DNA from 3 places in the Cohnella candida genome. Region 1 is predicted to be linked to each of the others. Evidence: riboswitches for the same ligand, from Rfam matches in the RefSeq annotation. Region 1 holds a riboswitch; each other region holds the start of a gene.
What was found. A riboswitch is a leader RNA that binds a small molecule or an ion and turns the genes downstream of it on or off. The one in region 1 is predicted to bind cyclic di-AMP.
Positions count from the first base shown of each region.

Region 2: another riboswitch for cyclic di-AMP. It lies ahead of EAV92_RS15895 (CAP domain-containing protein); the one in region 1 lies ahead of EAV92_RS01615 (TrkH family potassium uptake protein).
Region 3: another riboswitch for cyclic di-AMP. It lies ahead of EAV92_RS20235 (C40 family peptidase); the one in region 1 lies ahead of EAV92_RS01615 (TrkH family potassium uptake protein).

Region 1 covers NZ_CP033433.1:328,285-333,472, reverse strand. Annotated here, with positions in the region: gene EAV92_RS01620 (potassium channel family protein) at 1-618, opposite strand, end outside; gene EAV92_RS01615 (TrkH family potassium uptake protein) at 644-1,966, opposite strand; cyclic di-AMP (ydaO/yuaA leader) riboswitch at 2,086-2,255, opposite strand; gene EAV92_RS01610 (CPBP family glutamic-type intramembrane protease) at 2,526-4,208, shown strand; gene uvrC (excinuclease ABC subunit UvrC) at 4,258-5,188, opposite strand, start outside.
Region 2 covers NZ_CP033433.1:3,477,759-3,482,946, forward strand. Annotated here, with positions in the region: gene EAV92_RS15885 (ring-cleaving dioxygenase) at 1-560, opposite strand, end outside; gene EAV92_RS15890 (sensor domain-containing diguanylate cyclase) at 657-2,252, opposite strand; gene EAV92_RS15895 (CAP domain-containing protein) at 2,405-3,130, opposite strand; cyclic di-AMP (ydaO/yuaA leader) riboswitch at 3,138-3,274, opposite strand; gene EAV92_RS15900 (hypothetical protein) at 3,327-4,130, opposite strand; gene EAV92_RS15905 (FtsX-like permease family protein) at 4,123-5,188, opposite strand, start outside.
Region 3 covers NZ_CP033433.1:4,375,331-4,380,518, forward strand. Annotated here, with positions in the region: gene EAV92_RS20225 (ABC transporter substrate-binding protein) at 31-1,452, opposite strand; gene EAV92_RS20230 (TFIIB-type zinc ribbon-containing protein) at 1,652-1,990, shown strand; gene EAV92_RS20235 (C40 family peptidase) at 2,057-2,563, opposite strand; cyclic di-AMP (ydaO/yuaA leader) riboswitch at 2,569-2,705, opposite strand; gene EAV92_RS20240 (hypothetical protein) at 2,945-3,760, opposite strand; gene EAV92_RS20245 (M1 family metallopeptidase) at 3,773-5,188, opposite strand, start outside.

The sequences.
Region 1 (5,188 bases):
GCCGATGACCACCATGACGTCGTTCTCCGACAGGATGTCGTCGGCGACCGGCGCGATGATCATGCCCTTCGGCTTGTTGATCGCCACGACGCTGCAGCCGAACCGGCCGCGCGGGTTGATATCGGACAGGCTTTTGCCGGACAGGCACTTCGGCACGCCAAGCTCCGCGATCGTATAGTTTTTGGACAGCTCGATGTAATCGAGCAGATTCGGCGACACGAGCTGATGCGCGACGCGAATGCCCATGTCCCGCTCCGGGTAAACGACGCGGTCGACGCCGATTTTCTCGAGCACCCGCCCGTGCAGCTCGTTCACCGCTTTCCCGACGACTTTTTTGACGCCCAGGTCCTTCAGCAGAATCGCGGCCAGAATGCTCGCCTGGATATCGTCTCCGATCGCGACCACGCCGCAATCGAAGTTCCGGACGCCCACGGAACGAAGCACCTCTTCGTCCGTACCGTCCGCCACCACCGCATGGGTGAGCACGTTGCTCATTTCGTCCACTTTCTCCTCGTCCCGGTCGACGCCGAGCACTTCATAGCCGAGCTGGACGAGCTCGCGGCCCAAGCTGGAGCCGAACCGGCCCAGCCCGATGATGACGAATTGGTTCAATTTCATGGAATCGTTTCTTCTCCTTTGAATGTCAACCGATGATGATTTTGCCTTCGGCATTGCGGTAGAGCACGCGGCCGGGCTTCGGCGCGATCGCGTACGAGAGCGTCAGCGGCCCCAGCCTGCCGATGAACATCATGAGGATGATGATGATTTTGCCGACCAGCGTCAATTCCGGCGTCAGCCCCATCGTAAGACCGACCGTGCCGAACGCCGACGTCACTTCGAACAGGATCATCAGGAATTGATGGTCTTCCGTCGTGGACAGCACCATCGTGGCGACCATGACGAGCGCCAAAGCGAACAGCGTCACGGTAAGCGCCTTGTAGACGCGTTCTTTCGCCAGACGATAATTGAACATGACGACGTCTTCCTTGCCCCGGATCATCGTGTTCACGGCCCCGATCAGCGCCGCGAAAGTCGTCGTTTTGATCCCGCCGCCCGTCGAGCCCGGAGAAGCTCCGATAAACATCAGCACGATCAGGATGAATTGGGTCGCCTGCCGGAGAGAAGCGAGATCCACCGTATTGACGCCCGCCGTACGCGGAGAGACCGATTGGAAAAACGCCGCCAAAACTTTCTCGCCGAAACTGAGAGGCCCCATCGTCAGGCTGTTCGTGTATTCGAAGATGAAGATGATGACCGCGCCGGCCGCGATCAGCAGCCCCGACATGCTGAGGGCGACTTTCGAGTGCAGCGACAGCTTTCGCTTCGTCCTGTATTCCACCAGGTCGGCCAATACGACGAAGCCGATACCGCCAAGGAAGATCAACAGAGCGGCCGTCAAGTTCATCACCGGGTCCCCAACGTACATCGTGAAGCTCCGGAAGTGCCCCATGATATCGAAACCCGCGTTGTTGAAAAAGGAGACCGCATGGAAAATACCGTAGTACAGCGCACGCCCGGGAGACATGTCAAACATGAACCGCAAGGTAAACGATACTGCTCCCGCCGCTTCGATGCATAAGGTATAGAAGAGCACCTTGCGGACGAGACGGACGATGCCTTCGATGCTGGACTGGTTGAGCGCTTCCTGCAGCACCAGCCTTTCCTTCAGCGAAATCCGCCGTTTCAGGAAAACCGCGAACAGGGTCGCCATCGTCATGAAGCCGAGGCCGCCGATCTGGATGAGCGAGAGAATCACGAGCTGGCCGAAAGTCGAATAATAAGTGCCGGTATCGACGACGACCAAGCCGGTCACGCAAGTCGCCGACGTCGCCGTGAACAGCGCGTCGATCCAACGGGTCGAGTGACCGGCGGCGGATGCGATCGGCAGCGTCAGCAGCTCGGCGCCGACAAGGATGATCAAAGCGAAGCCGAGCACGAGCAGCTTCGGCGGCGACGCGACGAGCATCCGGTAAAGTTTGCTGAACAAAGAAGTCACCTCGGGTAGATGGTCCTGAATCGTTGCTTAGCCGGTATTCCGGGCAACAAAAAAAGCATTGGAACCCCAATGCTCATAACGCGCATGCGAGTCCTGTTCCGTGCAGCCTGCGAGGTTAGCTGACGGGTTCGGGCTCGAACAGGCTGCCCTATCGTTCCGCGGCTGGCGCGGTCGAATTCACCCCGGGTAGCCGCTGGGTCGTTCCGCGGCATGGTTGGTTCCCCCGTTTTCATCCATTGAAATTCGGCTGTTTGACTATTTTATTGTAAAATATCCGGTTAACAAGCGTACTTTCGCATTATAGTCCTTCCCTCAAAACGCGACAACAGCAAATTTCGGCCAATCCGGGCAAATGCAGCGATAAAACGGAATCCGTTCCGGATGAAGAAGATGCGCGCATGCATTATCGTGCCATTATCTTCGTCTCACTTCGAAAATCGATGCTTTTTCATTGGAATTCAAGGTTTCGAATATGCTACGCTTGCTGTATGCGTTTACTTGACAGGCTTTCGTTAAAGGAGCGGTGATTTTGCGCCGAATCGGGCAAAAGTCCGCAAACCCGTTATGGGGATGGGCGGCAGGAATCGGACTCGTCGTATTTCTCTTCATTCAAGTATTCCCCCTTCTTTGGAACCGCGACGCAGGGAACGCGTTAAGCCGCGGGGCGGCCGAGCAAGCCGCCGTGAAAATAGCCGCCGAACGGTTCGGCATCGCCGGAGAACCGACGGGCTTGGATCTTACCCATCTCTCCGACAGCGACACGGTCGGCTATTTCTCGAAATACGGGCTGCTGGATGAGTATAAAAAGGAATGGTCCGACCGGCATCCGACAGACGTCTATCGGGCCGATCTTCGGTATGGAGAGGAACGATTAACGCTTTATCTTCAGATGGAAACCGGGCAACTCGTCGGGTGGCAGGACAGCCGTGCCGCCGCATCGGCCGCCGCGAACGAGGATCCGAAATCCGGGGCCGAACGCGCCTTGGCCTACGCGGCATTCTGGGGAGAAAAACCGGGGGATTGGGAATGGAACGGCGAGCCCGCGGACGTTTCCGGTACCTATACCTTTCTATCCCGTAAAGCCGGCTTGTCGGATGCCCGTCTCGCACTGAAGGTTGCGGCTCCGTCCGGCTTCAACGCCGCTTCCTCAGCCGTTCCCCCGTGGCGCGACGGCAAAGTCTCGTACGAGATCCGGATCCCGCAAAGCTTCACGGACTACATGGCCGGGCAGACGAAATTAGCCGTGAAGCTGAACGCCTTAGGCTTCGTCGTTCCCCAACTGGTTTTGCTGATCATGGCGATCATCTACTCCGCGTCCCGAAGGGAATATACGACATTCCGGCGCGGCATCGGCTTGGCCGTTGCGTTTCTGGCGATGTATACCAGTTTCTATCTGAACATGCAGCCCGCCTTCCGCGCGGGTCTGCTCCAAGAAGGGCAGAATGCGGACAGCTCGGCGATCCATGCGATCCTCATCACCAATTTCATCGTTCTCGCGGGCATGGCACTCTTTACTTACCTTTCCGCCGTGGGAGGAGACGGCCTATGGAGATCGATGGGCAAGCCGCTGTGGCCCCGTTGGCGGGAGCCGGGGTTCGGCCAAGCGGTCATGTCCGGGATGAAAACCGGGTATCCGCTCGCCTTCCTCCTGCTCGGAGTCCAGTCGGTCATTCTGGTCGGGCTGGAGAACGGAATCGGAATGTTCCAGGCTTCCGACGCCAGCCAATCTTCCTACAACATGACGTTCCCCTGGCTTCTGCTCCTTCTGGCGTGGTGTGCCGGCATCTCGGAGGAGCTGCAGAGCCGGCTGTTCGGCATCGGGCTTTTCCGAAGCTGGCTACTCGGAGGGGCAAGACGTCTGCTTGGCCGTGAGCCGTCTCCCCGCGCTTCGACCGTACTGACGGCGGTCGCCATGTTCCCTCCGGGGCTGTTCTGGGCGTTCGGGCATGTCGGCTATGCCGTCTATCCCGCCTATTCGCGATTGATCGAGTTGATCATCATGGCGTTTCTGTTCGGATGGTTCCTGCTGCGGTTCGGCTTCCTCGCCGTCCTGTTCGCGCACATCGTGCTGGATTCCGTGCTCATGGGCGTCCAGCTGGCGTTCGACGGCCTGCCGGGCGACGCTGCCGCGAGCATGATCGGCTTCATTCTGCCCGCCGCCGTCGCTTACGCGGTCTTCCGGGTGCATCGGCGTTGGAATAAGAGCGGATAATAAAAAATGGCCTTCGTTTCCCGGTTAAGGGAAGCGAAGGCCATTCTTCTTATGAAGGTGAAAACTCCGATTCCGTATCGGCAGCCGGTTTGTCGTCGTTCAGCGCGTCCAAGATCCGGCGCGCCAGCGCCTCGCCGATAGAGAGCGCGCGAAAATCCTCCACGGCGGCTTCCTTGATCGCCTTCAGCGAGCCGAAGTGGCGCAGCAGCTGTTTGCGCCGTTTCTCCCCGATGCCGGGGATCGCGTCGAGCCGCGAAGCGATCATCGATTTGGCGCGTTTCTCGCGGTGGAACGTGATCGCGAAACGGTGCACTTCGTCCTGGATCCGCTGAAGCAAGTAAAATTCCTGGCTGTCCCGCGGAAGCGGCACGATTTCGGGCGGATCCCCGACGAGGAGCTGGGCCGTGCGGTGCTTGGCGTCCTTGGCCAGCCCGCACACCGGGATGTCGAGGCCCAGTTCGTTGACGAGCACGTCCATCGCCGCCGCGATGTGCCCCCGGCCTCCGTCGACTACGATCAGGTCGGGGAAAGCCAGACCGTCCTTCAGCACCCGCTCGTACCGGCGCCGCACGACTTCGCGCATCGTTTCGTAGTCGTCCGGTCCCTGCACCGATTTTACGTTGTACTTCCGGTATTCCTTCTTGTCGGGTTTGCCGTCCGTGAAGACGACCATCGCCGACACGGGATTCGTGCCCTGGATGTTGGAGTTATCGAACGCCTCGATGCGGCTGGCGGACGGGATGCCGATCCACTCCGCCAATCCGAATGCCGCCTTCACGCTGCGCTCTTCATCCCGTTCGATGAGTTTAAACTTTTCTTCCAGGGCGACGCGCGCATTGTCGCATGCCATCGTGACGACGGACTTTTTCGTCCCCCGCTTCGGCACCGCGACCTTAATGTTCAGCCAGCGGTGCAGCGAATCGACCACTTCTTCTTCGTCGCCCTCGTCGCGGGCGGGAAGCAGCACCTCGCGCGGCAGC
Region 2 (5,188 bases), 2.1 Mb from region 1:
GGATATTTGCCTTTGGGACGGAAGCCCATAAGCGAGGTCAGGACTTGAACGGTCGGCTCCGCGTAGGGAACGGTCAGCTGTACGGGACCTAGCCCGAGGATGAAATATTCAGCCGGGATCGGGCTGCGCGTCCAAGGAACGCCGCCGGCCACCCCATGGTTGTTCTCGTCCGACACCAGGATCAGGCGCTGATCTTCGGGATCCCGGAAAGCCAGCGTCTGGCGACCGGCCCGCTCGATGATCTCGTCATGCTCGACGCCATACTCTTCAAAGCGCTGCTTCCAATAGCGCAGGGCTTCGTCGCCGGCCACGCGGAGAGACGTCGAGGAAATGCTGTTCCCGCCATGCCGGTTCCGGCCGGCCATCGGAAATTCGAAGAAAGTGAGCTCCGTCCCCGGGTTCCCTCTGTCGTCCCCGTAGAACAGGTGATAAACGGAGGTGTCGTCCTGGTTGACCGTCTTCTTCACCAGCCGCATGCCGAGGATTTTCGTATAGAAATCGAAGTTCGCCGAAGCGCTGGCCGTGATCGCCGACAAATGGTGGATGCCTTTCAATTCCATGTGAATCGGCCTCCTTAAACTTTGAATTTAATTATCTTAAATTAAAGATAATACAGAAAAGCCACACTGTCAATAGTGCGGCGCAAGCGAACCTGACTAACTTTCCACCATGGCGGTTCCGAATACTCGGTATCGATTGCGCCCCGCTTGTTTGGCTTCGTACATGGCGCGGTCCGCATCTTTAAGAATCGTTTCCAGCTCGGCATTCTCTTCACCTGCGACGATCCGGATGCCGACGCTGGCGGTCATCTCGTAATCTTGATCCGAAAGCCGGACAGGCTTATTGAGTTCAGATGTCAGCCGATCGGCGACGTCCGTCACGTCGCGAACCCCCTCTGCACCTTCGAGAAGGAGGACAAACTCGTCGCCCCCCATCCGAGCCGCATGGGAGCGTCCGGGAGCGATCTCCTTCAAACGTTGCGACAGAACCTGGAGCAATTCATCCCCCGCCGCATGGCCAAGCGTATCGTTCACCCATTTGAAGTGGTCCAAGTCGATCAAATATACGGCAAACCCTTGGCCTTGCGCCGGCCATTCCGCGATTTTGTCCGTCAGAATCTCCATGAAGCTCCGGCGGTTCAGCAAACCCGTCAAGGAGTCATGGTACGCGAGTTGTCTCAGCTTCCGCTCGTTTTCCGTCTGCAGGGTAATGTCCGTATTCGTGAGGTATCTCCAGTAGCGTCCTTCCACTTCCATATGCACCATGTCGGACTCGACGACGTAAGCTTCCCCGCGCCGGTTGCGGATTCGGGAAACAAGGTGCAGCGGAATTCGGTTGCGGATCGCGTGGCTGAACAACTCGTACTGGCTTGTATCTTCTAGCGTAACCACATCCGCCAGGAGCATTCCTTTCCAACAAGTCTCATTCGGCGAAAATCCCGTCATCGCGACTGCCGCAGGGTTCATCTCCACCAATCTTCCATGGTCGTCGAGCAGGAAGATGCCTTGCGAAGTTAAATTGAACAGAATTTTGTAGCGGAGGTCGGCTGTGGACAGAAACTCGTAGTTAACCATCGCATGACGGATGAAAAGCGCGAAAATGAGAACGGCGAACGAATCCAGCGCGGAGTAAGGGACCCATGGAACGTCTGGCAGCAGCGGTTTGAAGACCGCTTCTGAAACGACGACCCAGACGACGCACGCGAGACCGCCCCCCAGGATCAAACGGATTCTTTTGCGTTCCAGGACGCTGATTTCCTTGGTGCGGTATTGATTGAAAGCGCGGACGATTTGGGAAACGAAACCCGCCATCGCGATGGCGGCCACGGAGTAAATGACCCACCTGTAAGCTTCGTTATAATGCTCCGTACGGAAATAGGGGCCGGCCAAATATTCAAAACGGAACGCGGGCATGTTTAGAATGAGCGGCACGATGCATACGAGCGGAAACAATGCGACGACGTGGAACAAGACGGAACGCAGCGAGAATTTATTGAGGATCTGGAAGAAATACATGCCGACCGACATCGTGAAGAAACCGCCGATCAGCTTAAGGCGCAGGCCGAAGTCCGATTGCTCCAGCGGAAGCATGTGGCCGAAAAAGTCGCCTAAATAAAGCAAGCTGCATGACAGCATGAATTCCATGGTCACGCGATGAAGCTTGTTGCGGGGGTCCCGATGGAGTACTTCGATTCCCGTATAGAACAGGAAGAGGAATGGCAGGAAAAAATAGAAGATATATAAATAGGTCATGAGCATGCTCCACGGTGTCGTCGAATTTTTAGTCTACTGCATTCTCTTAGCTATAAAATACCATAGGCATATGGGAAATTAATACCATAAAATAAAAAAAGCCTTTGCCTCCGCGTGATCGCGAAAGGCAAAGGCTCGTGTCGTTATCGATTTTAGCCTGTGAACTCCTGGACCCATTCGCCGTTGTAATAAGCAACGCCGATGGAGGTGTAGTTCGCGCCCAGGATGTTCGCCTTATGGCCCGGGCTGTTCATCCATGCCGTCATGACTTCCTGCGGCGTGCGCTGCCCCATCGCGATGTTCTCGCCGGCGTAGCGGTACGCGATGCCGAACGATTTCATCATGTCGAACGGGGAGCCGTAGGTCGGCGAGTTATGGTCGAAGTAGTTGTTGTTTTTCATGTCTTTGGCTTTCACCAGCGCCATTTGCGTCAGCTTCGCGTTGGAAGCGAGCGGCTTCAGGCCTGCCTTGGCACGTTCCTGGTTGACCAAGGAAACGACTTGGGACGCGTAGCTGGAAGCGGTCGTCGTCGTTGTGCTCGTCGTCGGTTTCGTGACCGGTTTCGATACGGGCTTCGCGACCGGTTTCGTCACGGGCGCCGTCGTTACCGGCTTCGTTACGGGAGTCGCGGTCGGCTGCGTCACCGGCTTCGTCGTCACGGGATTCGTCACGACCGGTTGCGCATAACCTGCGAACCCTTGGAAATATTGCTGAAGGAGCTTAGTGAAATCGGCGTAGTCGCCGGAGGTCACGTAGAATACTTTATACTGGACGGTTGCGTAATTCGGAGTTGCCGCGGATGCCGCACCCGGAATCGCGATCGCTGCCGTCAACGCACCAACGGAAAGCCACTTCTTCCAACCTTTCAAACCTTTCACTTGCAGATTCCTCCCTTTGTCGTGCCTGCGAGGTTAGCTGACGGGTTCGGGTCAAAGAGTAGCCCCGGCCGCACATGCTGCATGCGGCTTCACCCCATTCTTGGGTCCCCCGTGTCCGATAGCGGACTTCGGCTTGGAATGTCTACAAGTCTAGCAGGTTTTCCGGGCCGGTTCATGCCATAAATGTTGCCAACGTTCAGGAAATGCGCGTCACGAAAGGAACCGTCACCACCTCGCCGTTCCTCTGGAACTGAGCCCAAATCTTATAGATTCCAGGGGCGGGAAACCGGGTTTCGAATACGGCAACCGGCCCCGTACCCTGGCCTTCTTCGGCATGAACATGCAAGTACCGCTCCCCATCCTCCGTCAAGACCACCACGTGCCCGATCGCTCCCAAATAAGGCTCCAGATCGGTTACGGCCTTCCCCGTCGCCGCGTCGGTGATCGCGTACCGCAGTGTCACATCCTTGCCGGATGCCGGAGGATTGATCGTGAGACTGACTCGCAGTCCGTCCACGGTTCGGTCCAGGCGCTGATCCGGCGTGACGGGGACCGCCTTCGCGGTCTTACCGTCGACCGTAACCCAAGCCATCTTGTTCATGGCATCGCCGTCGGTCGGTTTGAAATCGGCGATCAACCGGTACTCGCCGCCGAACGGGAAGCGGTTTTCGATCTCGAATACGCCGTTCCCCAAATACTCGGGATGGATGTGACGGAAATAGGATAAATCCTTGCTGACGACCATGAGGTGCAGCAGTTTCTCGTGGTTCACGTCGAAATCATCGATCGTCCCGCCGTCTTTGGCCGCGATGACGACGCGAATCCGTTTGGTTCCGTCGTCTCCGTTGCCGTCAATCGTCCATTCCGCTTTAACGTCGTCTTCCATGAGCCTGTGGCTGACCTCGGATACCTCTTCATTTTCCCACGATGATTTCGAGCCGCACCCCGACAGCAGCAACATGGCCAACAAACCTAGCGCAAACAGGCTTCGTTTACTCATAGCGCAGCGCCTCGCTTAAACGGGTTTTCGAAGCTCGCGAAGCGGGAGCGAAGCTTGCGATCAAGCTGACGGCGAGGCCGAACAAGGAGATGATCGCGATAATCGTCCAGGGAACCCCGAATCGGTACGTCAAAGAACGGATTTCCATGAAAGTCGAAGTTAGGTAGACGAGCGTGATCCCGAACGCGCAGCCGATCACGGTCGCTGCCGTTCCCATGCCGAGTCCCTCCAGCAGGACCATCCGGTTCACCTGGCGCCTCGTCACGCCGACCGCGCGCATCATGCCGAGCTCGCGAACCCGCTCCATGATGTTGATCAGCAGCGTGTTGGCAATGCCGATGCCCGATATCAGGATCGAAAGGATGACCAGGAAATCGATAATGGCGAACGAGCCCGTGTAAGTTGCGCTCATGACCGATACCCAGTCTTCCGGCCCGAACATTTCTTCGATCCGGCCGCCGAACCGATCGAAAATGTTTTCCCTTAGCTGCACCGGCGAGGCGTTCTCGTCCTTCAGGATCAAAGCGTTCCTCTCGTATTTGAGCCCAAATGCTTCCTTGAATCGATCGGTCGGGAGGAAAGCGCCGTAACCGCCGTTTTTCATCGACTCCACGACGTCGACTACGCGGAAAGACTGCGTACCTTGAAGGGTGGCAAGCTCGATCGCCCCGCCGATTTCGCCGCCCCAAGCTTTGAATGCCATTTTATCGAGGACGATTTCATCCTTCTTCAAGCCCCGAACGAGTTCGCCCGGCGTCCGATCCGAAACCGAGAACAGCGGGAAGCGGTCGATCCACTCGGCGCCGATCCCGTATACGGGAAGCTTGCGTTTCGATCCGTCCAAGTTCCAGATGGCGGAATAAGTCGGGTACGTCTGGGCGTCCGCCACCCCTTCCACCTGCTTCAGCTGCTCCAAGTCGGTTTTCTCGATGTGGTGCAGATGGATGTCCAGGTTGCCTCCGTAGGAAGAATAAATGACGCGTTCGAACGATTGGACCAGCGCGGAATTGAGCGAGCTCATCAGCACGATCATGGCGATGCCCATGCACAGAATGATG
Region 3 (5,188 bases), 1.2 Mb from region 1:
TCGCGTGAAGCGAACCTGCCCGCTTGTCATTTAACCGCCTGATTCCGTCGTCGCCGTTTCGCCCGGTTTGGCGGTATCTTTCTGTTGTTTCGCCAGCAGCAGGGCTTCCTCGGCTTTCGTTTGCAGGCTGTCGAGCGCCTCGGACACGGAAACCTTTCCGTCGGCCGCCGCGGATAATTCCTGCTGGGCCATGCCTTGGAAGTTGTTCATGAAGTCTCCGGGAACCGCTTCGTAATTTTTGTACATGGCCGGCTGAATCGGCTTCAGCTTGTAGAAAGCCTCGAAATGGTGGCCTTCTTTGTCCGACAGGTACTGGGTGCGGACGGGCATGTTGCCCATTTGCCGCTTGGAAGTGACGCGGGCGAATTCGTCGCCGTGAATATACTGTAGGAACGTCCAGGCCGCCTTCGACTGCGCCGATTTGGCGGATATCGCGAAAATGTTGTTGAAGGAGACGTACGGGCTGTATTCGGGATTGCCCGGGTCGACCGGCATCGTGACGATGTCCCAATTTTTCACGGCTTTGTCTTTGACGACGTTCTGCGCTTGTTTGATCTGATCCATTAAATAAGTGCCCTCGAACGTCATCGCGACTTTGCCGCCGATGAACGGATCGCGGAGCAAGTAGTCCTCATACTGCATGGGCCCGTCGCTCATCTGGTTGGGATCCTCCGTATAGAGGGCGCCTGACTTCCAGGCGTTAAGCGCGGTTTCGTACGTTTTCTTCCAAGCGTCGGTGTTCACGGTGACGTTTTTGGCGCCGGCGTCGACGATGTTGAGGTTTTTCGTCAGGCCGATCATGTTGCCGAGCTGATACAGATCGGTCGCGGAGTATCCCATTTTGAGGCCGTACACGCGATCGTCTTTGGAGCCTGTCGTCGGGAACATCGCCGCCAAGCGGAACAAGTCGTCCCAGCTCATCTGGTCCTTGGGCAGTTCGACGCCGTACTTTTGGAACATGTCCTTATTGTAGAAGATCGCTTGGCTGTAGAAGTTCGGGACGAGTCCGTAAAGCTTGCCGCCGCTCAGCTCCTTCAGGTAGTCCAGCATGCCGGGCATCAGTCCCGCCTGGTCGAAGCTTTTCTCCTGCACTTGGGTTTCCAGCTCGAGCAGTTTGCCTTCGTTCGCCATTTTCGTGTACTGGTCCGCGGAGAGCATGACGATGTCCGGCTTCTGCTCTTCGATGAACTTCCGCGTCTCGGCTTCCATGTCCTTGCCCGGCTCGTGCTTGATGCTCTGCGTGTTGACGACTTCGATCTCCACCTCGGGATGCAGGGCGGAGAAGAGCATGCCGTACTGGTCGAAAAACGACCTTTCGTCATAGTACATGACCTTCAGCGTGACGGGTTCCGCGCGCTTCTCGGCGCCGGCGTCTCCGAAGCTGCAGCCGGCCAACAGGCTTGCCGTCAACGCGAACGGAAAGACGTAACGGGTCCAACGGTAGCGATTCAATTTCCCCACTCCTCCCATTTCTTTTCCTTGTTTCTCTATGATTCGACTCTATTATCTTCCAAGTGGAATCCATTTCCTAGGGAAATAAGGAAATGTTATGAGATTTTAGGGAAAATTTAGGGAGGGGGAGCGCGGAACCGCATGGCCGTTCGGCCGTATGGAATGAGGGCAAACCTGAATTTAAAGGAGGTTGAAGAGCATGAATTGCCCGGTATGCGACAATTCGCGCCTGAGAGAGGTTGAGAAGAACGGCATCCTGATCGACGTCTGCCCGACATGCAAAGGGGTTTGGCTGGATCGGGGGGAATTGGAGAAGCTGATGACGGACGTGCGCGAGGTGCGTCAGGATTACAACGAGTGGTATTATGCGGACTCGGACCGCCGGAACGATCCGTCCCAATATCCGCCGCAACAGCAGCCGCCTTATCCGCAGCAGCAAAGCCGCCAACCGTATTACGGGAGCCACCCGCAGGGACATCCGAAACACTACAAAAAGAAAAAGAGCGTACTGGACGTTTTCGGAGACTTGTTTGACTGATTCCGCGCGGTGGTAATAAAAAACGAAGACCCGCTTGAGCGGGCCTTCGTCCTCGGTTCAGCCAAGTCATCCAGCGGCGGATTCGTCGTCCGCTCCCGCGGCGACGTCCGGATCGGTGGCGACTTCCTGATAAGTGTCGGTATCCATCACGCGGCGTGCTCCGATGTAGCGTTTCACGTAGTAATCCGCCGACAAAGAGTCGATCGTTACCCCGCGGGTAAAGGAAGCGTGGGCGAATTTGCCGTCGCCAACGTAGATTCCTACGTGCGAAACACCATGACCGCTCGTGTTGAAGAATACCAGGTCGCCCGCGCGAAGATCGGCGCGAGCCACTTTTTTGCCGCGTTGGAACTGTTCCTTCGAGCTGCGCGGAAGCGTGATCCCGAGCTTCTTGAAGACGTATCCGGTAAATCCGGAGCAGTCGAATCCGCCCGTGGTCGTTCCTCCGTAGTCGTAATCGACGCCGATCACTTTGCCGATCGTGTCGTCCAGCTTGGAGTCAGCAAACGCGCTTCCGACTTGGAAGGCAAGCAAAAAAGCAAGAGAAAGCAGCAAAACGGAAACTTTACGCAAGACTGGGTGTCCCCTTCCGATGCCTACGAGGTTAGCTGGAGGGTTCGGTTGAAGGTTCCCTATGGCCACTGTGTTGCGAGGCCAATTCACCCGTAATGGTTCCCCCGTTTCCCGGTGCACGGGAATTCGGCAATTTTTTCACACAGCCCTAAATATTCGCTTTTTGCGGCGGACTTCCTGCTCCCCAAGGATTAGAATTCCTTAATCTTTGCCTCCCAATCGACTCTTTGAACCTCCTTTCAAGGCGGTTTTTTAGTTGCCCGTAAAACGCGCAACCCCCGCCCGCAAGCGCCGGAGCGGCTTACGGACGGGGATTTCCCGGGCAGGAATTGTCGAATGACGACCGGGACTTCGGGCATGAGACGGACGGAAAAAACAGGCTTACTCGTTTCCCCTCCAGACCGCGAATTGGGAGGCGGCGGTCCAGAGGGACAGCAGGGTGCGCACGAAGTGGAAAGCTTGGTGAAGCGCCACGGCGATAAAACCCGACCAGAGGAGAGAGACGGACGACACGGCTGCGGATGCGGCGGCGCCGATGCCGGCCATCGCCAGCGAGACGGCCAGAAGCGGCAACGCCCGGGACAGGGCTTGCATCAGTGCTTTGCCGAAGCCTTCGCGGCTGACGGCGCCGAATTGAAGGCATTGGAACAGCACGTGGACGACGAAGCCCCAGATGAGCCATCCCGCCGCATAGGGTAGCAGCTCCCGGATCCAGCTTCCGGGAGAGCCGGCGCTGAAGAACCGGTCCTTGGCCATCGGCAGCAGCCAGACGGCGGGAAGCAGCGCGAGGGCGTTCTCCAGCCAGTAGAGCAGCACGACCGGTTTCCACGCTTGCCGGATGCCGGCGAGCATGCGGGTGCCGCTCTTCTCTTCTTCCGAATGGCGGAAGGAGTAATAGAGGCCGGCGTTGATCAAGGGAGAGACGATCATCCGGAACAGCAGCAAGCCTGCCAGCAGCCAGAGAAGCGGGTCGAGCAAATCGGTCCGAAGCAGCCGGAATTCCGCTTCGATCAGGAACAGCGGAATCGCGTTCGCGTTCGGGTGAAGGTCGGGATACCGCGCGAGCACGGGCGTCACCACGGAGTCTACCAGCCGGAACAGGAAGAATCCCCACAATAAGCGATACAGAAATAAGAGAACCCCTACATACTTATGCCGGACCGTCATGTCCCATCCCTTGCCGAGCCATCTTCTCATGCGGCGCTCACCTCACCATGCGAATGTGCTGAAGAAGCTTTCCAGCGCCTGGGCGACGCCGGTCGTCCATTTGACCCGTTCCTTGGAGGGGACTTCCGCCTTCAGGAAGTTGTTGTAGCGCCGGTTGTCCAGGACGACCGACAGGTTCGGGTCCACGGCCGCATAGAGCAGCGGGGATGCCGAATCGAGCTGCAATTGGGTCTGGTTCTGCGCTCCGTCCCACTGTCTGCGTTCCGTCCGGCCGTCCGCGTAGCCAAGCGCGAGAGTGACCGGCTGCGGGCTGCCTCCTTTGCGCTTGAGCGTCACCAAGGTGCGATAGCCGCCCTGCTCGGTTTTGTGGGAATCGATCGATTCGATGGAGAAGTCGGCCGTCTCCCCGCGGTACACGTAAGCGCCGAAGAAATCGTTCCATTTGAGCTTCGTCACGTTTTCGGCCACCTTTTGAAAATCCGCCGTGGACGGGTGTTTGAACCGGTATTTCTGGAAATAGGCGCGCAGGATTTTGTTCATCGTCTTCTCTCCGACCTGCCGCTCCATGGCCGTCAGCACGAGTTTGGCCCGCAGGTACACGTTATCCGCGTAGCCGTCCGGTTTGCCGTAGTGCCAGGCGAACTGGTGCAGCGGTTCGGGATCGGTGAGGTAGCTTCCTTCCACGGCCGTGTTCGGCGAAACGCCGTAAATGGCGGACATCAGCTTGTCTTCGGAGTAGGAGGTGAAGCCCTCATCCAGCCAAGCCTCTTCGAACTCGTTGGAGGCAGCCATGCCGTACCAATATTGGTGCGCGATTTCGTGAACGAGGGTCCGCTCCAGCTCGTAACCCGGACTGGCGCTCTTGGCGGCTGCGGCGGTGACGAGCGTCGGGTATTCCATGCCGCCGGCTCCGGCGCCTCCCGCGGGGGGCACGACCACGGACAGCGTCGAATAGGGATATTCCCCGTACCAGGAGGCCAGCTTGGAGAGCGACGATTTGGCCGCGTGCAGGTAGCGGTCTTTCAAGTCCTTATGAAGCGGGTCCAAATAAAGGCGGATTCGGACGCCGGGGATGCCGGGGGCGGAGAAGGAATCCTCGTAATAGACGAATTGAGGCGACGCGGACCAGGCAAAATCGTGCACGTCGTCGGCGTAATATTGGTACGTCTTGCGTCCCTGGACCGAAGCGGGGGATTTCGTCTGGAAGCCCGTCGCGGCGACGGTATAGTTGTCGGGCACATTGATCCGCACGCTGTAGATGCCGAAGTCCGAGTAAAATTCGGAGTTGCCGTGGTACTGGTGAAGGTTCCAGCCTTCCGTCGTGCGGCCGCGCATGCCGACCGTCTCGTAAACCGCGACTTTCGGGAACCATTGCCCGGCCATGACGAAATCGCCGGCGGTGCCCATGCGGGCGAACACTTGGGGAAGCGTGACCTTGAAATTCATTTTGAGGGTCAC